DNA from 4 places in the Selenomonas sp. FOBRC9 genome. Region 1 is predicted to be linked to each of the others. Evidence: riboswitches for the same ligand, from Rfam matches in the RefSeq annotation. Region 1 holds a riboswitch; each other region holds the start of a gene.
The links. A riboswitch is a leader RNA that binds a small molecule or an ion and turns the genes downstream of it on or off. The one in region 1 is predicted to bind cobalamin.
Positions count from the first base shown of each region.

Region 1 (4,170 bases):
TTCAAATCCTTCTTATTTTCCTTTGCAGCCGACATAATATTTTAGTATAAAAAACATAGTTTAAAACTATAATAAGAAAAAATTATTTATGGAACTTCAGGACGTGATATGGAAAAATGCCGGAAGCCCGAGCAACATTGAACTCCCTGCTAAGGCGTGATAAAAATCATTTATCTACTATAATATAATATATGTAATGAAAACTTTCGAAATGAAGCGAAAAAATTTTTATATGGTGTGAGATCCTATTGTTAAAAAAGGACGCCCGCGGAAGGAAAGACTGCGCGTGCAGAAGAATATATACAAGAGGAGGTGCAAGATGAGGATCGAGAAGCTGTGGAAAAATCTGTGCCAAACCGTGCGTACGGGCGCGCGGCGGTTCCGCACCGCGGTGGCGGCGGATGTCGTGCTGCTCCTATGTCTTGGAGCATTTACCTATCGCGAAATATACGAGGCGGAGGCTTGGTATTTGGAAGAGGCCGGTTCCGCGGCGGCGGCCGCTGCAGTCGGCTGTATTTTTGCCGTCTCGCTGCACCTCTTTTTTGAGAGACGCGGCAAGGAACACCGACGTGTGGAGGCGATCCTTACAGCCGCCGTATGTGCCGCAGTCTTCATTCTTGTGCGGGGGCACAGCTGGACGGTGCCGTACATCCTGCTCCAAACCCTCGGCGCTGCGCTCTCCTTTGCGGCTTTTGGACTTTATTGTCTGGAGGGCGAAGAGGAGGGGCGCTCCGCTCCGCTTGTCATATTTTCTCTGTGCAAGGCTGCCGTTGTCGGCACACTCTTGACCGCATCGCTGAATATCTGCCTCATGGCATTTGATTCGCTGATCGTTTCAGTGCCGCCGAACTTGCTGACGCTGCTGTATTTCTTGATTGCGGAGGTCTCTTATATTTTTGCAGGGGGACAGGTCGCCCTTGCAGGTCTGCCCGTGTACGGGCAAAGAGCGGAGATGCCCGCACTTTTCCGCGTGCTGCTCGCGCGCATCCTTTGGCCTGCCTGTCTCATCCTGCTCGTTATTCTCTATCTCTACGTGGCGAAGATCATCTTCCTGTGGGAGATTCCCGTCGGCATGATGAATTGGTTTGCCTCACTGGCGCTCCTTGCCTTTGCCGTGTTTTTTGTCTGTTTTGCGGGGGATGAACGGCACCCCTTTTTGAAGTCCTTTCTGCACCGCGGGCTGCCGGTCTTTCTGCCGATTCTTGCAGTGCAGGCCGTGGCCGTATGCCAGCGGATCGCGCCGTATGGGCTTACCGCTCCTCGTTACGCATCCATCCTCTGCACGGCGTTCGGTATTTTCCTGCTCATATGTGCGTTCCGGCGCAGTTCTCCGCGCCCGGCGTTCCTTGTCCTGGCGGTCATGATCGCCGTGTCCGCGCTGACGCCGCTGAGCATCCTCGACATCCCGCTGCGTACGCAGGAGGCACGCCTTTGGAGCGTTCTTGAGGAAAACGATATGATAAGGGACGGCACTGTCGTGGGGAACCCTGCTCTTTCGCCGGAGGCGCAGGAAAAATTGCTGAGCGCCTCGGAGTACCTGACGGAGCGAGGTCAGACGGCGTTCCTCGAGACGCCGGGCATGAACGATACGCTCGCGGAATTGCGCCGCAGCTATGAGGGAGAAGACACTGTCGATTGGTTCCTTTTCACCCCGCCCGATCCTGCCTTCGTTCCGGTGGCCGGATGGCAGGAAGCCTATGTGTTTTCGGATACGCCTGTCAGGGACGGCGTGCTCGTTGTGGAAAAGGGGGCGGGCGCAGAGGAGCACTGCGATGTTTCGGCGTACGTCGCGGAGGCGTTGGCGTATGCGCGCGAACATCGTGCGGGAAACGGTGTAAACAGATTCACACGTGAGATGCAGATCGATTTGGATGACCGGAGCCGCCTTTGCCTGAGCGAACTGCGGATCATGGCGCGCGGCGCAGGAGAAGAGGGGGCGGCGGTGAATATGCAGGGCGTGCTTTTGAAGAGGTAGAACGTCTTCCGGAATGCCTGTGCTTCTGTGTGATGCAGATGCGGTCATTCCCGATCAGCAGGGAGGATGCCCCGGTCGTTGTGGAGTCCGCGGTTTTCGTGGTTGACAATAGGATTAGTATTCGTTATACTTCAATAAGTATTTATTCATTTTTAACTTCATAAGCAGGTTCGGTGCTCCTTGTGAAAAGGAGGTAACAGGGAAATCGGTGTGAAACCGATGCGGTCCCGCCGCCGTAATGCCGAGGATGCCCCACCATGTCACTGCGCGAGCGGGAAGACGGGGCGGACGATGACGCAGAGCCGGAAGACCTACCGAATCTCGTACGCCGGGAGCGGTGCCCTTTGTGTGCGGATGCACGACAGGGTGGCGCTGCCACTGCATTCTGCGATGGACAGAACGGCAGTGTTTTTTTAGTGCGTACGATGGAGGAAAGCAATGCATAGGGAAGAGGGCGCGGGGGGCGCTCAGGGGAACTTTGGAGGAGGAAAATATCATCATGACGAAACGACAGCTGGCACTTGCCGTCGCCATCGCGGCGATCGGTACGAATGCGGTGTGGATGAGCGGTGTATCTGCTGCAGAGAAGCAGGATATCCACGGGGGGGGGACGGATGCCGTCGATACCTATGAACTCGATCCTGTCGATGTCGAAGGGGAGCGGGTGCAGGAAACCTCGAACACGACACTGCCCGGCGGATTCCTAGAGAGCAAACCGTCGGTCGGCTTGCTCGGTAATCAGGATGTGATGGATGCGCCGTTTACGGTCTCGAGCATGAGCCAAAAGGCGATTCAAACCTTTAGTTCGCCTTCGGACGGCGTCAATGGAACGCTTACGCTCAATCCGTCGGTGCGCGTGATGACCAGTCATCTCTATCAGGACATTGCCGTCCGCGGGTTCCGACTCAGCGGACATGCGTTGTACGTCAACGGCATTCCGGGGCTGCTCGCACAGTACAATATTCCTTACTACTGGGTGGACAGCGTGAGCGTCATCTCGGGCCCGAATATCGGTGTCAGCGGTACGATCGTCAATGAAGCGGTCGGCGGCACAGTCAATTTCACCTCGAAGAAAGCGGAGCGTGAGGCGCTGGAGGCACGTCTTTCCTATCTCGGTGGGAAATCCGTGGAAGAGGCGGTCGATGTGGGCAATCGGTTCGGTCGCGACAAGCGCTGGGGCGTGCGTGTCACGGCGACCAATGTCGCCGGCGAGACGGCGGTCAAGCATGAAAGACTCTTGCGTCAGAATATCTTCGTCAATCTCGACCAGCATACGACGCATTCACATACGAATCTGCTGCTCGGCTATAACCATACGAAGCACAATGCGGGACCGATGCGCATCGGGTTTGAGTTCGGCAGCGGCAAAGTGACGCATCTGATTCCCGCGCCGAAGCTCTCGCGCAGCTATAAGCCTGAGTGGTCGTACAACGAATACGATAATTTTATTCTCGCGCTCAACCATGATCAGAAGCTGAGCGAGCATCTCACGGCGTTCCTGAACGCAGGCTATCATTTGGAGAATTGGTATGGCTATGTCGACGGCTCGCCGACAGTGATTAACAATAACGGCGATTTCAATATCGCCATGGAGAATTATCCGCTGTACTTCACGCGCACCTACGTGGGCGTCGGTCTGCGCGGAGACTTTAAGACGGGCAGCGTGCGGCACGATTATCTCGTCGGCGTCGACCGCAACTGGCGGCGCAGCGGCGGCGCGGGGAATGTGTTCTGGCGCGGGACGGGTAACATCTACCGTGACAATACATGGGATCAGCCCGATCTGCTCCATGGGACGATCCCGCATAACAATAAGCTGACGATGACCGGGTGGCATGTGGTCGACACGATGAAGGCGTTCGACGAGAAGCTGCAGCTGACGATAGGATTCCATGGACACAGCGTCAAGGTCAGCAACGCGGGCAAGAGCACGGTGAAATCGGATGCGATTTCGCCGACCGTCGCGGTCAGCTGGAAGTTCACGCCGGACGTGATGGCATACGCGGCACACTCGGAGAGCTTTAACGCCGGATCGACCGTCGGAACCTCGTATAAGAATAAGGGGGAAACGCTTGATCCCGCGAAGACGAAGCAGAATGAGATCGGCGTGAAGGTGAAGAGCGGGAATTTCCTCCATACGCTCAGCCTGTTTCAAATTCGTCAGGCAAACTCCATTGATGTACAGAAATCCGACG
Region 1 covers NZ_ALJR01000034.1:24,536-28,705, forward strand. The annotation lists gene HMPREF1147_RS08710 (DUF4153 domain-containing protein) at 320-1,975, shown strand; cobalamin riboswitch at 2,130-2,309, shown strand; gene HMPREF1147_RS08720 (TonB-dependent siderophore receptor) at 2,475-4,170, shown strand, end outside.

Region 2 (4,170 bases), on a different contig from region 1:
ACCCTCCAGGTCCGCGTCGGACAGGAGCAGCCCGATCCAGCGACGGACGCGCGCGCCGTCCCCATCTATCAGACGACCTCCTATGTGTTCCGCAATGCGCAGCACGCGGCGGATCGGTTTGCCCTGCGCGACCCCGGCAACATCTACGGGCGCCTCATGAACCCCACGCAGGATATCTTTGAGAAACGCATCGCGGCGCTTGAGGGCGGTGCGGCGGCGCTCGCCTTTGCCTCGGGGGCGGCGGCGGTCACGGCGACGATCCAGGGGCTCGCTCACGCGGGAGACCATATCGTCTCCCAGCAGACCATCTACGGCGGCTCGTTCAACCTCCTGAAGCACACGGTCAAGGAGTGGGGCATCGACGTCACCTTTGTCGATCCGAAAGGCGGCGCGGCGGCGTATGAGGCGGCGATCCGTCCGAATACGAAATGCGTCTACATCGAGACCGTCGGCAATCCGAACGCCGATCTCGTCGACATCGAGGCGATCGCCGAGATCGCGCACAAAAACGGCATCCCCGTCGTCATCGACAACACGTTCGCGACGCCGTACCTCCTGCGCCCCATCGAGCACGGCGCGGATATCGTTGTGCATTCGGCGACAAAGTTCATCGGCGGACACGGCGCGGCGCTCGGCGGCGTCATCGTCGACAGCGGTAAGTTCGACTGGAAGGCATCGGGGCGGTTCCCTCATATCACCGAGCCGAACGCGAGCTATCACGGTCTCAGCTTTGCCGATGCCCTCGGCGCGGTCGCCTTCATCGTCTACATCCGCGCGCTGCTCCTGCGCGACACGGGCGCAACCATCTCGCCGACCCACGCGTTCCACTTCATCCACGGGCTCGAGACGCTCTCCCTGCGCGTGGAGCGGCACACGCAGAACGCGCTGAAACTCGTCGACTTCCTCAGCAAACACCCGAAGGTCACGAAGGTCAACCACCCTGCGCTGCCCTCGCATCCGGATCATGCCCTCTACGAGCGGTACTTCCCGCACGGCGGCATCTCCATCTTTACCTTTGACATCAAGGGGGGACAAGAGGAGGCGTACCGCTTCATCGATAAACTCGAGCTGTTCTCCATCCTCGCGAACGTCGCGGATGTGAAGTCGCTCGTCATCCACCCCGCGACCACGACGCACTCGCAGATGAGCGCGGAGGAGCTCGCGGCATCCGGCATCAACGCCGGCACCGTGCGGCTCTCCGTCGGCATCGAGCACATCGACGACCTCCTCGCCGACGTCAGCGCGGCGCTCGACGCTGTGTGAGGCATTCGGTTCGCCACTGAATTATGTGAAGTAAATATTTAATCCCCCTGCATTTAATGTAGGGGGAATTTTTATACTTATGATAAATTGAGGTTGTGAATGATATTCATGATTTTTTCAATAAAATATTGTCCCATATATTGATTCTATTGTAAAATGATGATATAATGTCGCCTGAAATTCACAAAACTACACAGACGAACAGGTTCCGTAAGGATTCATAGGGAAGTCGGTGCAAATCCGACACGGTCCCGCCGCTGTATCAAGGAGCGCAGCTGCATATGGTCACTGGGCAATCCCCCGGGAAGACGCAGCCGCGCGATGATTTGGAGTCAGAAGACCTGCCTGTTCAGAAGTCACCGTTACCACCTGCGAGCGACAGGGAGGAGATTCATATACGGCTGTATTGCCGTTCCATTCATATGCTTCTGCCTCTTTTGGCAGAGGCTTTTTTTGTACCGCTCGCCGGGGATACGTTCGGAGAGGAGGAAAACGCGGAATATTAACAAGAACACATGTGCATTTTTTCACATAGTATTGATTGTTCGGGAGGAAGAAAAAACGTGAAATTTGAAAAAAGAGATCGGAGACTTGCGGTACTGGTACTTATGGCGCTGATGGGGGTTAGTGCGTGCGGAACGGCGTCGGCGGAGGAGCAGACAGGAACTACGTTCACTAAGGGACAAATTGACGGGAAACCCGCATATAAATTTTCAAGTGATTTTGCAAAATTCAACGTCTGGGATGGCGCAACAAAGAGCTACACATTTACAAAAGACAGCACGATAAATACGAAATCCATCACAGGAAATAGCGCAGATGTCAATGTCAATGCACCCGGCGTGACGCTTACGCTCAATTCAAAGGAGAACCTTGGCATTCAGAGTTATAAGGGGCGCGGCTATAAGGCGGATCCCAATTACTATAACGGACTTCATGACGTCACGATTACGGCGAAGAAAGTCATTGTCAATGTTGACCGTACCTCACATACAAATGCGGACGATTCCTACGGGATCATCTCCGGCTCTTCCGACGCGAAAACTGTGCGCGTGAACGGCGATGTGGACGTTAATATCTCGAGCAATTTTTTGAAAGCGCCGGACGGCTCCGGCGACCGTGATCCCGCTGTGACCTGCGGCATCGGCACACTGAACCATGGTCATGTTTACATTGACGGAAATGCGAAAATTCGCGTCAAGGTGCCGACACAGCAGAGTCTCGGCAGCCATGGCGAGAACTTCCTCTCCCACTACTATGTCAGCGGTATTTCCGCGATGCTCAATTATGATGGAGATACACAGGGCGGCAATATCACGGTGACGGGTGACGTTGACGTCGAATCCGACGGCAGTGGCGTCCGTGCGGGAACGCGTTCCACGGTAACGATTGGCGGCGGCGGCAGAATCAAAATCAATAAGGAGCATAATCTTCCCCATTTTGCGATCAATGCCGAGGAAGCAACTGTCAATATGAATGTAAAGCTCGACAAGGACGGCAACGTCGTCGGCGCAGGCAGCCGCAAGACGGAGATCTACGGCAACATTGGGCTCATTGACAGAGAGGGAACGGCTACTACATTCGGCAATACGCCGACGCGGATCAATGTGGGACTGACGACCGCCGACTCCATATTTACGGGCATTGTGCTGGATAATTACAAAGAGCAAGGGAAAAACGAGCCGGACAAGAAGGCAATTCGTGAAGCGACGGGGCTTAACCTGTATCTGCAAAACGGTGCGAAATGGGTGAACGAAGAGTGGGGCGCGATGATTCCCACGCGTGCGGGGTTCAGCGGCAGTAAGCTGCGCTCGCTCCATGGCGGTGTGGATGCCGACCATGCGGGCAGGATCTTCCAAAAGGATGCACGCTCCATCACGATCAACCACTATGATGGATTTACCAATGTCTGCTATGACCGCACGGCGCCGGATGCCACGACGCTTGTCGGCGGGGATTTTGTCGTTAAAAATGCCGCCGCAGGCAGCGGTGTCACCCTGCGCACCTCCGGCAACGGGCTCGACACATCGAAATATAAAGAAGCGCTCGAATCGCTCGCACATAAATTCTACTACGAAGGATATAAGAGCGGCGAGAAGAACATCACGGGCAAGGCGGAGATTGCCGAAGGCGCGATTACGCCATGGGCGCGGCGCATGTTGTCCTATGACGACGCAACGGGACAGGCGATGCTCGGCGCAGCGGTTCCGGATGAAAACCGCATCACTTACGGACCAAAAGAAACACTCATCATGAGCAGCGCAAAATCCGCGATGGCAGCGTCTGCAATGGCATTCCGTGCGGAAGCCAACGACCTCATGAAGCGCATGGGTGATCTGCGCCTATCGCCGGAGCAGACGGGGACATGGGTACGTTTTTACCGCGGCAAGACTAGCAGCGATAAGGACAATACGAACTTCCATATGAACTATCATACGGTACAGGTCGGTCATGACCGGCAGGTATCTCCGCAGTGGCGCGTCGGTCTTGCGGCAAGCTATATGAAGGGCAGCGCAGGATTTGCAAACGGCAGCGGTAAGAGCAAAGAGGGAAACCTCGGCATCTACGGCACATGGACGGGAAAAAGCGGCGACTATGTTGATCTCATCGCAAAGGTCGGCAGACTCGGCACGGAATACAGCGTTTATAATACGAGCGGAGACATCGTGCGCGGCGACTGCCATACATGGGCGGAAACGCTCTCTGCGGAGTATGGAAAACGCATCAAGTACAAGGGCGGCGGCTTTATCGAGCCGCAGGCCGAGCTGATCTACACCCATCTGAACGGTGTCGACTATAAGGCAAACCTCAACGGCGCGGCGAACGCCCTCAGTATCCGGCAGGGCGCGATGAACAGTCTCATCGGCCGCATCGGCATCGGCGTCGGGCAGGAGACGGCACGCAGTA
Region 2 covers NZ_ALJR01000015.1:132-4,301, reverse strand. The annotation lists gene HMPREF1147_RS03835 (O-acetylhomoserine aminocarboxypropyltransferase/cysteine synthase family protein) at 1-1,263, shown strand, start outside; cobalamin riboswitch at 1,450-1,627, shown strand; partial or broken gene HMPREF1147_RS03830 (autotransporter outer membrane beta-barrel domain-containing protein) at 1,827-4,170, shown strand, end outside.
Region 2: another riboswitch for cobalamin. It lies ahead of HMPREF1147_RS03830 (autotransporter outer membrane beta-barrel domain-containing protein); the one in region 1 lies ahead of HMPREF1147_RS08720 (TonB-dependent siderophore receptor).

Region 3 (4,170 bases), on a different contig from region 1:
ACCGTCATCTCCGGCGGCACAGATCTGACCGATGAAGTCATTCAAAAACTTCAATAAAAGGGGAATCATGCATGGAAAAGACAGTCAGTGAGATTGCTGTACTGGTTGGCGGCAGAGCGGGCGGCGACACCGGACGCATCATAAAAAGCCTTGCCGCTCTCGATGAGGCGGGCGTGAACGATCTCGCCTTTGCCGTGCCCCCGCATATTGATGAGGCACGCGCCTGCGAAGGGCGCGTGGGTGCCCTCCTTCTGCCCGGCGGCACGGAGGGCTTTTCGTGTGCGGTGATCTATGTGGACGATCCCAAGGCTGCGTTTGCAAAGCTGCTCGCGATCTTTACCCCTGCGATCGACCACCCGGTCGGTGTGAGCGACGAGGCCTACATCGGCGCAGGCGTCCGCATCGGCGCGGGCGCGACCGTCCTGCCCTTTGCCTATGTGGACGACAACGCTGTGATCGGCGCAGGCGTGACGCTCTATCCGCATACCTACGTCGGGCAGTACAGCGAGATCGGCGACGGGACGACGCTCTACCCGAACGCCGTTGTGCGCGAGCACTGCCGCGTCGGGGCGCGCTGCACGATTCACAGCTGTGCGGTCATCGGCGCGGATGGCTTCGGCTTTACGACGGAGCGGGGCGTACATACAAAGGTGCCGCAGGTCGGCGGCGTCGTCATCGAGGACGACGTTGAGATCGGTGCCCATGTCGGCATCGACCGTGCGACACTCGGCGCAACTGTCATCGGCAAGGGGACGAAGATCGACAACCTCGTCCACATCGGGCACAACTGCAATATCGGGGCGAACTGCCTTATCGTCGCGCAGACAGGCATCTCCGGCTCGACGAAGGTTGGGCACAACGTCACGTTCGGCGGGCAGGTCGGCACGGTCGGACACATCAACATCGGCGCGAATTCGGTCTATGCCGCGCGCTCGGGCATCATCGGCGACATGCCGGAGGGAACGTTCGGTGCGGGCTTCCCCGTGCAGTCCCACGCGGAGTGGCTGCGCGTACAGGCGGCGATCCGCCGTTTGCCGGAAATGGCGAAAAAGCTGAAGGCGCTCGAAAAGAAGCTCTCCGGGGACGCCTGAGATGCTTTCCTACTATGCGGTAAAACTCCTCAGCCGTCTCATCTGTCTGCTGCCCCATACCGCGGCGATGCTGCTCGGCGAGGCGCTCGCAAAAATCGCATGGATCTTCGTCCCTGCAAAACGCAAGCGGCTCGCGCGCGAACAGATCATGCGCTGCCTGCATACGGACGCGGCGGAGGCGGATCGCATCGCGCGTGCGAGCAGCCTGCGATTTGGCACGATGCTCATGGAAGTGCTGCGTTTCCCGGTGATGAAGGAGCACATGTCGGACTATGTGACGATCGTCGGCGCGGTGGACGAGCTGAACGCCGTCATGGCGGAGGGCAAGGGCGCGATCTTTGCAACCTCACACAGCGGGAACTGGGAGCTCATGGGCGGTGCGTTCGCCTGCGCCGGCTATCCGCTCGTCGGCGTTGCGAAGAAGCAGTCCTCGGCGGGTATGGATCGCTTCATCAATGAGTACCGCACACTCGTCGGGATGCACATTACCTACAGCAGCAGTGTGCGTGAGATGTTCCGTATGCTTGCGGAGGGCTGGATCATCGGGCTCATCAGCGATCAGGATCCGAGCCTGCGTGACGGCATCATCATCAATTTTTTCGGACAGGAGACGAACGCGTTCACGGGCGCAGCGTCCATCGGACGGTTCCGGAGCGTTCCGATCTTCCCCGTGTTCATGCATCGGGAACCGAACGGTCGGCATGTGCTCCTCGTCGAGCCCGCGATCCGCGCGCCCAAGACCGAGGATAAGGAAGCGGATATCCGCCAAACGACGCAGTACATCAACGATCGTATCGAGGCATGGGTGCGGAAATACCCGGAGGAATGGTTTTGGCTGCACGATCGATGGAAATCTATTCGTGAGCGCAGCACTTGACAAGAATGAAATCAATGTTATAATAAGCGCGAATAATATAGAATATGCAGAGGGCGGCGTGCTTTTCCGAGACATGCCGCCCGTACTGTACGGGTTGGGTATCCGCAAGGATTTAATAGAGAAGCCGGGGCATTTCCGGCGCGGTCACGCCACCGTATTGGGGAGCAAATTTGCAGAAAAGCGCGATGTTTTTGCCGAAAGGAGAAAATGCGCGACTTTCGATTGAACCACTGAAGCTGTTGCTTTGGGAAGGTGCAAAGGCGCTGTGAACCTGAGCCGGGAGAACTGCCCTACCGACAGTCACCGTTTGACCCACGAGCGATGGGGAGGGGATTTGCAGCGCCGGCAGAGCATTGACCGCATTCGTGCCGCAGGTCGGCGCGTAGAATCCACCAAAGGGTGGATTTTTTTATTGTTCGGAGCATTATAACAAGGAGTTATCGGCGTTATGCATATCGCCTTTTATACGAATGTATCGCGAGATTATTATATGGCGGGGCGGCTTGCGCTGCCGGAGGGCATCTCCTGTGCGGCGTACTATGTGCAGGGGGAGGACGACTGGTCGCCCGCGCATATGCGTGTCTCGGCGGCGGCGGACGCCGTGCTCTTCCTATGGATGGGAACGGGGCTTGACCGCCCCTTCCTCCGGCATGCCTCCGCCTATCTCCTGCGCGCGCAAAAATGCCATGCGTTCCTTGTCGAAAACAGCGGAGCGGAGCGTATTTCGCATGGGATGACGGACGACGATCTCATGGAACTGCGCCGCTATTTCCGGTTCGACGGAGAGGAGAATGTGCGCGGCGCGATGCTCTATCTCGCGGCTCGGTTCGGCGGCTATGAGGGAGATGTGCCCGCGCCGCAGGAACAGCCATGGCACGGCGTATGGCATCCCGATTATGACGGGGACTGTGCGGACATCGCGGCGTACTGCGCGGCGCATGTCGACCCCGCACGTCCGACGGCGGGCATCGTATTCTACCGCTCCGAGTGGATCATGGGCGATTTCACCTATCACACGGCGCTCGTGCGCGCTTTTGAAGCGGCGGGGCTGAACGTCATCCCTGTATTTACGAATACGCTTGCGAACGCAGAGCTCGGTTCGCCGCCGTTTGCGGAGACGCTGCACCGTTACTTTTACCGTGACGGGGAGCCGGCGGTCGACGTGGTCGTGAGCTGTTTGAAATTTTCCCTGCACGCGGCGGGGACGCCGATCGAAGAACTCGTACGGCTCGGTGTGCCGTGGCTGCAGGCGTATACGATACTCGCCGAGCGCGTGGAGTGGGAGGACTCCCTCATCGGGATGAACGCGATGGAGGTCTCCATCAGCGTGAGCCTGCCGGAGTTCGACGGCGCTATCCACGCCGTGCCGATCGCGGCGAAACAGCGCATGGAGGACGGGCTGTCCGTCTATGTCGCGCTCCCCGAGCGCATGGAGCTCCTCGCGCGGCGGGCGCATCGCTATGCCGTATTGCGGCGCAAAGAGAATGCCGAGAAGAAGATAGCGGTCATTTTCCACAACTACCCGCCGACGAACGCGAGCATCGGCAGCGCGGCGGGACTGGACTCGCCCGAGAGCGTCGTGCGTCTCCTACGCGCGATGAAGGAGGCGGGCTATCGTGTCGAGAACATCCCCGAGACGGCGCAGGCGCTCATGGACGAGATCACGGCGCAGGCGACGAACGACCGCCGCTATCTGACCGACGCGCAGATTCAAAATGCCTGCGGGCGTCTCCCGTCGGCGGATTACCGCGATTACTTTGAAACGCTCTCCGCACGCGTTCGGGAGCGCATGTGCGTCGACTGGGGCGAACCGCCGGGCGATGTGCTCGTCGCGGACGATGCCTTTATCCTGCCCGGCATCGAAAAGGGAAATATCCTCATCACGATACAGCCGCCGCGCGGATTCGGCGAAGATCCGGGGAAACTCCTCCACTCGCCCGACGCCGCGCCGACGCATCACTATCTTGCGTTCTATCACTGGCTGCGCACGGTACGCCGTGTGGACGCCGTTGTACACGTCGGGACGCACGGCTCGCTTGAATGGCTCCCGGGCAAGAACGCGGGACTCTCGCCCTCGTGCTACCCCGACATCTCCATCGGCGACCTGCCCGACATCTATCCCTACTGGATGACGATTGTCGGCGAGGGCATTCAGGCGAAACGGCGCGGCGCGGCGTGTCTCATCAGTCACCTCTCGCCGCC
Region 3 covers NZ_ALJR01000003.1:123,968-128,137, reverse strand. The annotation lists gene HMPREF1147_RS01105 (OmpH family outer membrane protein) at 1-57, shown strand, start outside; gene lpxD (UDP-3-O-(3-hydroxymyristoyl)glucosamine N-acyltransferase) at 72-1,091, shown strand; gene HMPREF1147_RS01095 (lysophospholipid acyltransferase family protein) at 1,093-1,968, shown strand; cobalamin riboswitch at 2,048-2,276, shown strand; gene cobN (cobaltochelatase subunit CobN) at 2,417-4,170, shown strand, end outside.
Region 3: another riboswitch for cobalamin. It lies ahead of cobN (cobaltochelatase subunit CobN); the one in region 1 lies ahead of HMPREF1147_RS08720 (TonB-dependent siderophore receptor).

Region 4 (4,170 bases), on a different contig from region 1:
AATGTCGGCGAGATATGCGTCGATATCGGCGGCACGCTGCTGTTTCAGCGCCACCGTATCCTCTTCGCGGCGGTCGAGCAGGGTCTCCGTCATGTTCGGATACATGTTGTTGCCGACGATGCGATCCTTGCGCACATCCGCCTTCTTGAAGCGGTCGGCAAGGATCTTCGCGATCTCTTCCTGCACATAGCCGCTCTTTAAGGCCTCGACGATCCCGCCTTTGCCCTCGATGGTCTGGAACTCCGCCCAGATGCGTTCTTTCATCTGCCGCGTCAGCGACTCGACCGCCCACGATCCGCCTGCGGGATCGATCGGCTGGAGCATCCCGAACTCCTCTTGGAGCATGATCTGGATGTTGCGCGCAATGCGCCGGGAGAATTCGTCGCCCTTACGGATCGGTTCGTCAAACGGTGCGCTCTCGAAGGAATCGATGCCGCCGACAACGCCCGAAAAGATCTCCGTCGTATTGCGGAGCATGTTGACGTACGGGTCGTAAACGGTCTTGAAGAAGAGCGCGGGGCGCGCGTGAATGCGCATCTTCTGCGATTCCGCGTTCCCGCCGAACGCCTTGACGATCTGCGCCCAAATCGGACGCACCGCGCGCAGTTTCGCAATCTGGAGGAAGAAGTTCGCGCCCATGGAGAACCCGAACATGATCTGCGACGCCGCGTCGTCAACCGTGAGCCCGCGCTCACAGAGCGCACGCAGATACGCCGTCGCCGTTGCGAGCGAGGAGGCAATCTCCTGCACGTCGTTCGCACCGCCGTTGCTGTAAACATCGCTGCGTACAAATACGGTTTTGACATGCGGCGCGTTCTTCACCGCCCATTTTGCCGCCGCCGCCATTGCATCATACTGTGCGCTGAGCGACGCGCCGATCTTGCCGCGTGCGGCGAGCTCGCCGATGGGGTCGGCGCCGATGACGCCGCGCACGCCCGACATATCCTCCCCTGCCGCACGGCGTGCCGCCGCGACGAGCGAGAGAATCGGCAGAGCCGCTGCGCCCGCGTAGACATAGAGCGGGAATTTGCCGAGATCGAGTCCCTCGAGCAGCGTGTGCATATCGTCGACTGTCGTCACACTCGTGCCGAGGTCACCGACATGTTCCGCCTCGCGCGCGTCGACGCCTTTGCGTGACGCACTGTCGAGGACGATGTGGTAGATGGTCGAGCCCTTGTCATTCTCATGGCGGAGCAGCTCGTTGTTCTCCTTGGGCAGGGTCTCGTCGCACGCCTGGGCAATGCCCCAGGGCTTTCCGATGTAGCCCGCCGCATCCACACCGCGCAGGAAGTCGCCCATCCCCGGCATAACGCTCTTGGGCAGGATTTCCTCCGTGTGCTTCTTCGTGTACATAGGCTCGAATGTGATGCCCTCGTAGGTTTTCGTGAACATCACCTTTTCGAACGGAGCTCCCTTGAGCAGAGCTTCGCACGCAGCTTTCCACTCCTCGTCGGTCGGCGGAGTGAATTCATCGAGCGGAACGTCGGGGAAATCCTCGACCTCAGCCGATTTCTTCAGAAGCTGCTGAAGTTCTTCGTCGCTTGAGCGCTCTTTTTCTTCCGGCATAGTACGTCCTCCTTTGTATGATAAGGGAAGCTGATGAACTCAAACTTCTCTTAAAAAACTGCGGTGAGGCAGTTTTTTTATAAAAAAAACACCCCGAGCTTCCACCCTCGGAGTGACCTCCATAACGGAGATAAATGAGAACTGAAAAGATGAGCAATGTTTCCCCAAGGGGTGTATACCGCCCCTTCATCCCGGGGAAATCGCTATGCACGGAAGCTCATCTTCCCATGCACACCGATCTCCTCGGGACATGCTCACGCACCGTATGGCAAGCGAAAAGCCCGCCCCACACGTTGTGCAGGACGGGCTTCCGATATCGTCACTCAGTTCTCATCTAATCCGATCTCTTGGCTGCGCCGGATTTTCGTTTTGAAGCGAACGATTCGTAATCCCCATCCCCATCACTCGTAGGTCAAACGGTGATTGTCAATCAGGCAGTTCTCCTGGCTTCAGTTCATCGCTCGCCTGCGCCTTCCCAAGGATGTTATCCCCAGTGACTGTAGATGTGTCCCATCTACCTTGCAGGTTCACTCGCTGTTACAGTGGCGTGACCGCTCCGGCTTATACCGGATTCCCTATTAAGTTCGGTTGATGTCCGCATATATGCGACGCATCTCCCTACACCTGATCCAATCCATATGAAGTTTTTATCGTACGATAGTATAGTAGCACTGATGAACGCTCTTGTCAATAAAAAATCGCGCGATTTTTGTGTCGCGCGAAAATTTTATTATTCGAGTACGTAGACCTCGACGTTGCGCCGTCCAAATTGGATTGCTTCGTCGTAGCTCTCCATGCAGAGATCAATTTTTTGTCCGACGATGGCGCCGCCCGTATCCGCGGCGATCGCCTCGCCGTAGCCCGGGATGTAGAGGCGCGATCCGAGCGGGATCACGTTCGGATCGACCGCGACGACACCGCGCCGCGCCGGGATGCCGCTGGCCGTGATGCCGCTGCCGCCGCCGTCGCTCGGCAGGTATGCCGAGGCATGCATGGTATATGCCGCACGGTAGCGCGGGATGCCGCGGCTGACACGCTCTGCCTCGCGTTCACGTGCGCGGCGGGCTTCGGCTGCCTCCGGCTTTTCCGTCAGCATAATCGCAAGATGTTCCGTGACAGGGGCATCCACACCCGGTGCCGCGTCGATCTCGTTCATATTATAGCCGTACTCCGCCATGACGTCGCCGACCGTGCGGCTGCTCGTCATGACCTCCTGCGTATCACCCCAAAACGAAATTGTCACAGGCACCGCACGGCGCACTTCGATTTCGGTGCGGCGCCGGTCCTCGCTTCGAAACACCTCGTAGGTGTCCTTCTCACCGAGTTTTACGCCGAGTTTGGCAAAAATATCCTTGGGTTTCGTCTGTACCGTCATATCGGTGAGGGTCTGCCCGTCAACATGCACGCTGACGCGGTGCATGTTCTTCGGAAAGCCGTTCATCGTGAATCCACTCGAGAGCAGCATCATGCCGCCGAGCATGGCACAGAGCATCGTGTTTTTCTTAGTTTGAATGAAATTCCCTACTGATTTCAAACGCATAGAATGCCCCCTTTGTTTGAAAGCATTTTCCCACTTTAAGCTGAATTTTTCATGAAGAATGGGACGTGGATACGAATTGATAGCGTTTTTCTGTTCTTGCTCTCCACAACCTAGGATTTTCTTCCCAATACAAAAGCCCCGCACCACCGTTTTTGCAGCGACGCAGGACTTATAAATCAGACAAAACAATATTTAGTTGTTCAGTTTCGGATAAAGCCGCAGGGCGTTTTCCGTCGTGTAACGCGCGACCTCCTCGATACTCTCGCCGCGCACTTCTGCGATCTTTGCCGCCACATGAACGACGTAGGCGGGCTCGTTGCGCTTGCCGCGCAGTGGAACGGGTGCGAGGTAAGGGCTGTCCGTCTCGATGAGGAGGCGGTCGCGCGGTGCTTCGCGCACGATGTCGGGCAGCTTTGCCGCGTTCTTATAGGTGAGCGGGCCGTCAATGCCGATGTAAAAGCCCATCTTCCAGAGTTCCCGCGCCATCTCGAGACTGCCGGAGTAACAGTGCAGGACGCCCGTCAGTCCCTGCCCTTCCTCCTGTAAAATGCGCAGCGTATCGCCGTGTGCCTCTCGGTCATGGATGCAGACGGGGAGCTGTGCCTCACGCGCGAGATGCAGCTGCGCGGCGAAGAGTTCGCGCTGGGTAAGGCGACGGTCGGCATCCTTTTCCCAATAGTAATCGAGACCAATCTCGCCGATGGCGACGACCTTCGGATGCCGCGCCCACGCGAGGAGACGGTCGCGCATCTCATCCGTCAGCGGAGCGGCGTTCTCGGGGTGAATGCCGACAGCGGCGTAGAGTGCGGGATGTGTCTCGGCATCCGCCACGACCTGCGCGGACGCTTCCATGGAGTCCCCCATGCTGACGATGCGCGTCACGCCCGCCGCCGCCGCGCGGACGATTGTCTCCGACAGATCGTCCGCGAACTTCCCATCATAGAGATGCGCATGCGTGTCGATGAATGCGGCGCTCATATGATTTCGATCCGCGGGAAGAGCTGCTCTGCTGTGCCGACCGTGTGACCGTCCGCGACGCGCCCCCAATGCGCGATGTCCGCGAG
Region 4 covers NZ_ALJR01000032.1:5,747-9,916, reverse strand. The annotation lists gene HMPREF1147_RS08265 (methylmalonyl-CoA mutase family protein) at 1-1,566, opposite strand, end outside; cobalamin riboswitch at 1,982-2,209, opposite strand; gene HMPREF1147_RS08260 (G5 and 3D domain-containing protein) at 2,297-3,106, opposite strand; gene HMPREF1147_RS08255 (TatD family hydrolase) at 3,299-4,084, opposite strand; gene metG (methionine--tRNA ligase) at 4,081-4,170, opposite strand, start outside.
Region 4: another riboswitch for cobalamin. It lies ahead of HMPREF1147_RS08265 (methylmalonyl-CoA mutase family protein); the one in region 1 lies ahead of HMPREF1147_RS08720 (TonB-dependent siderophore receptor).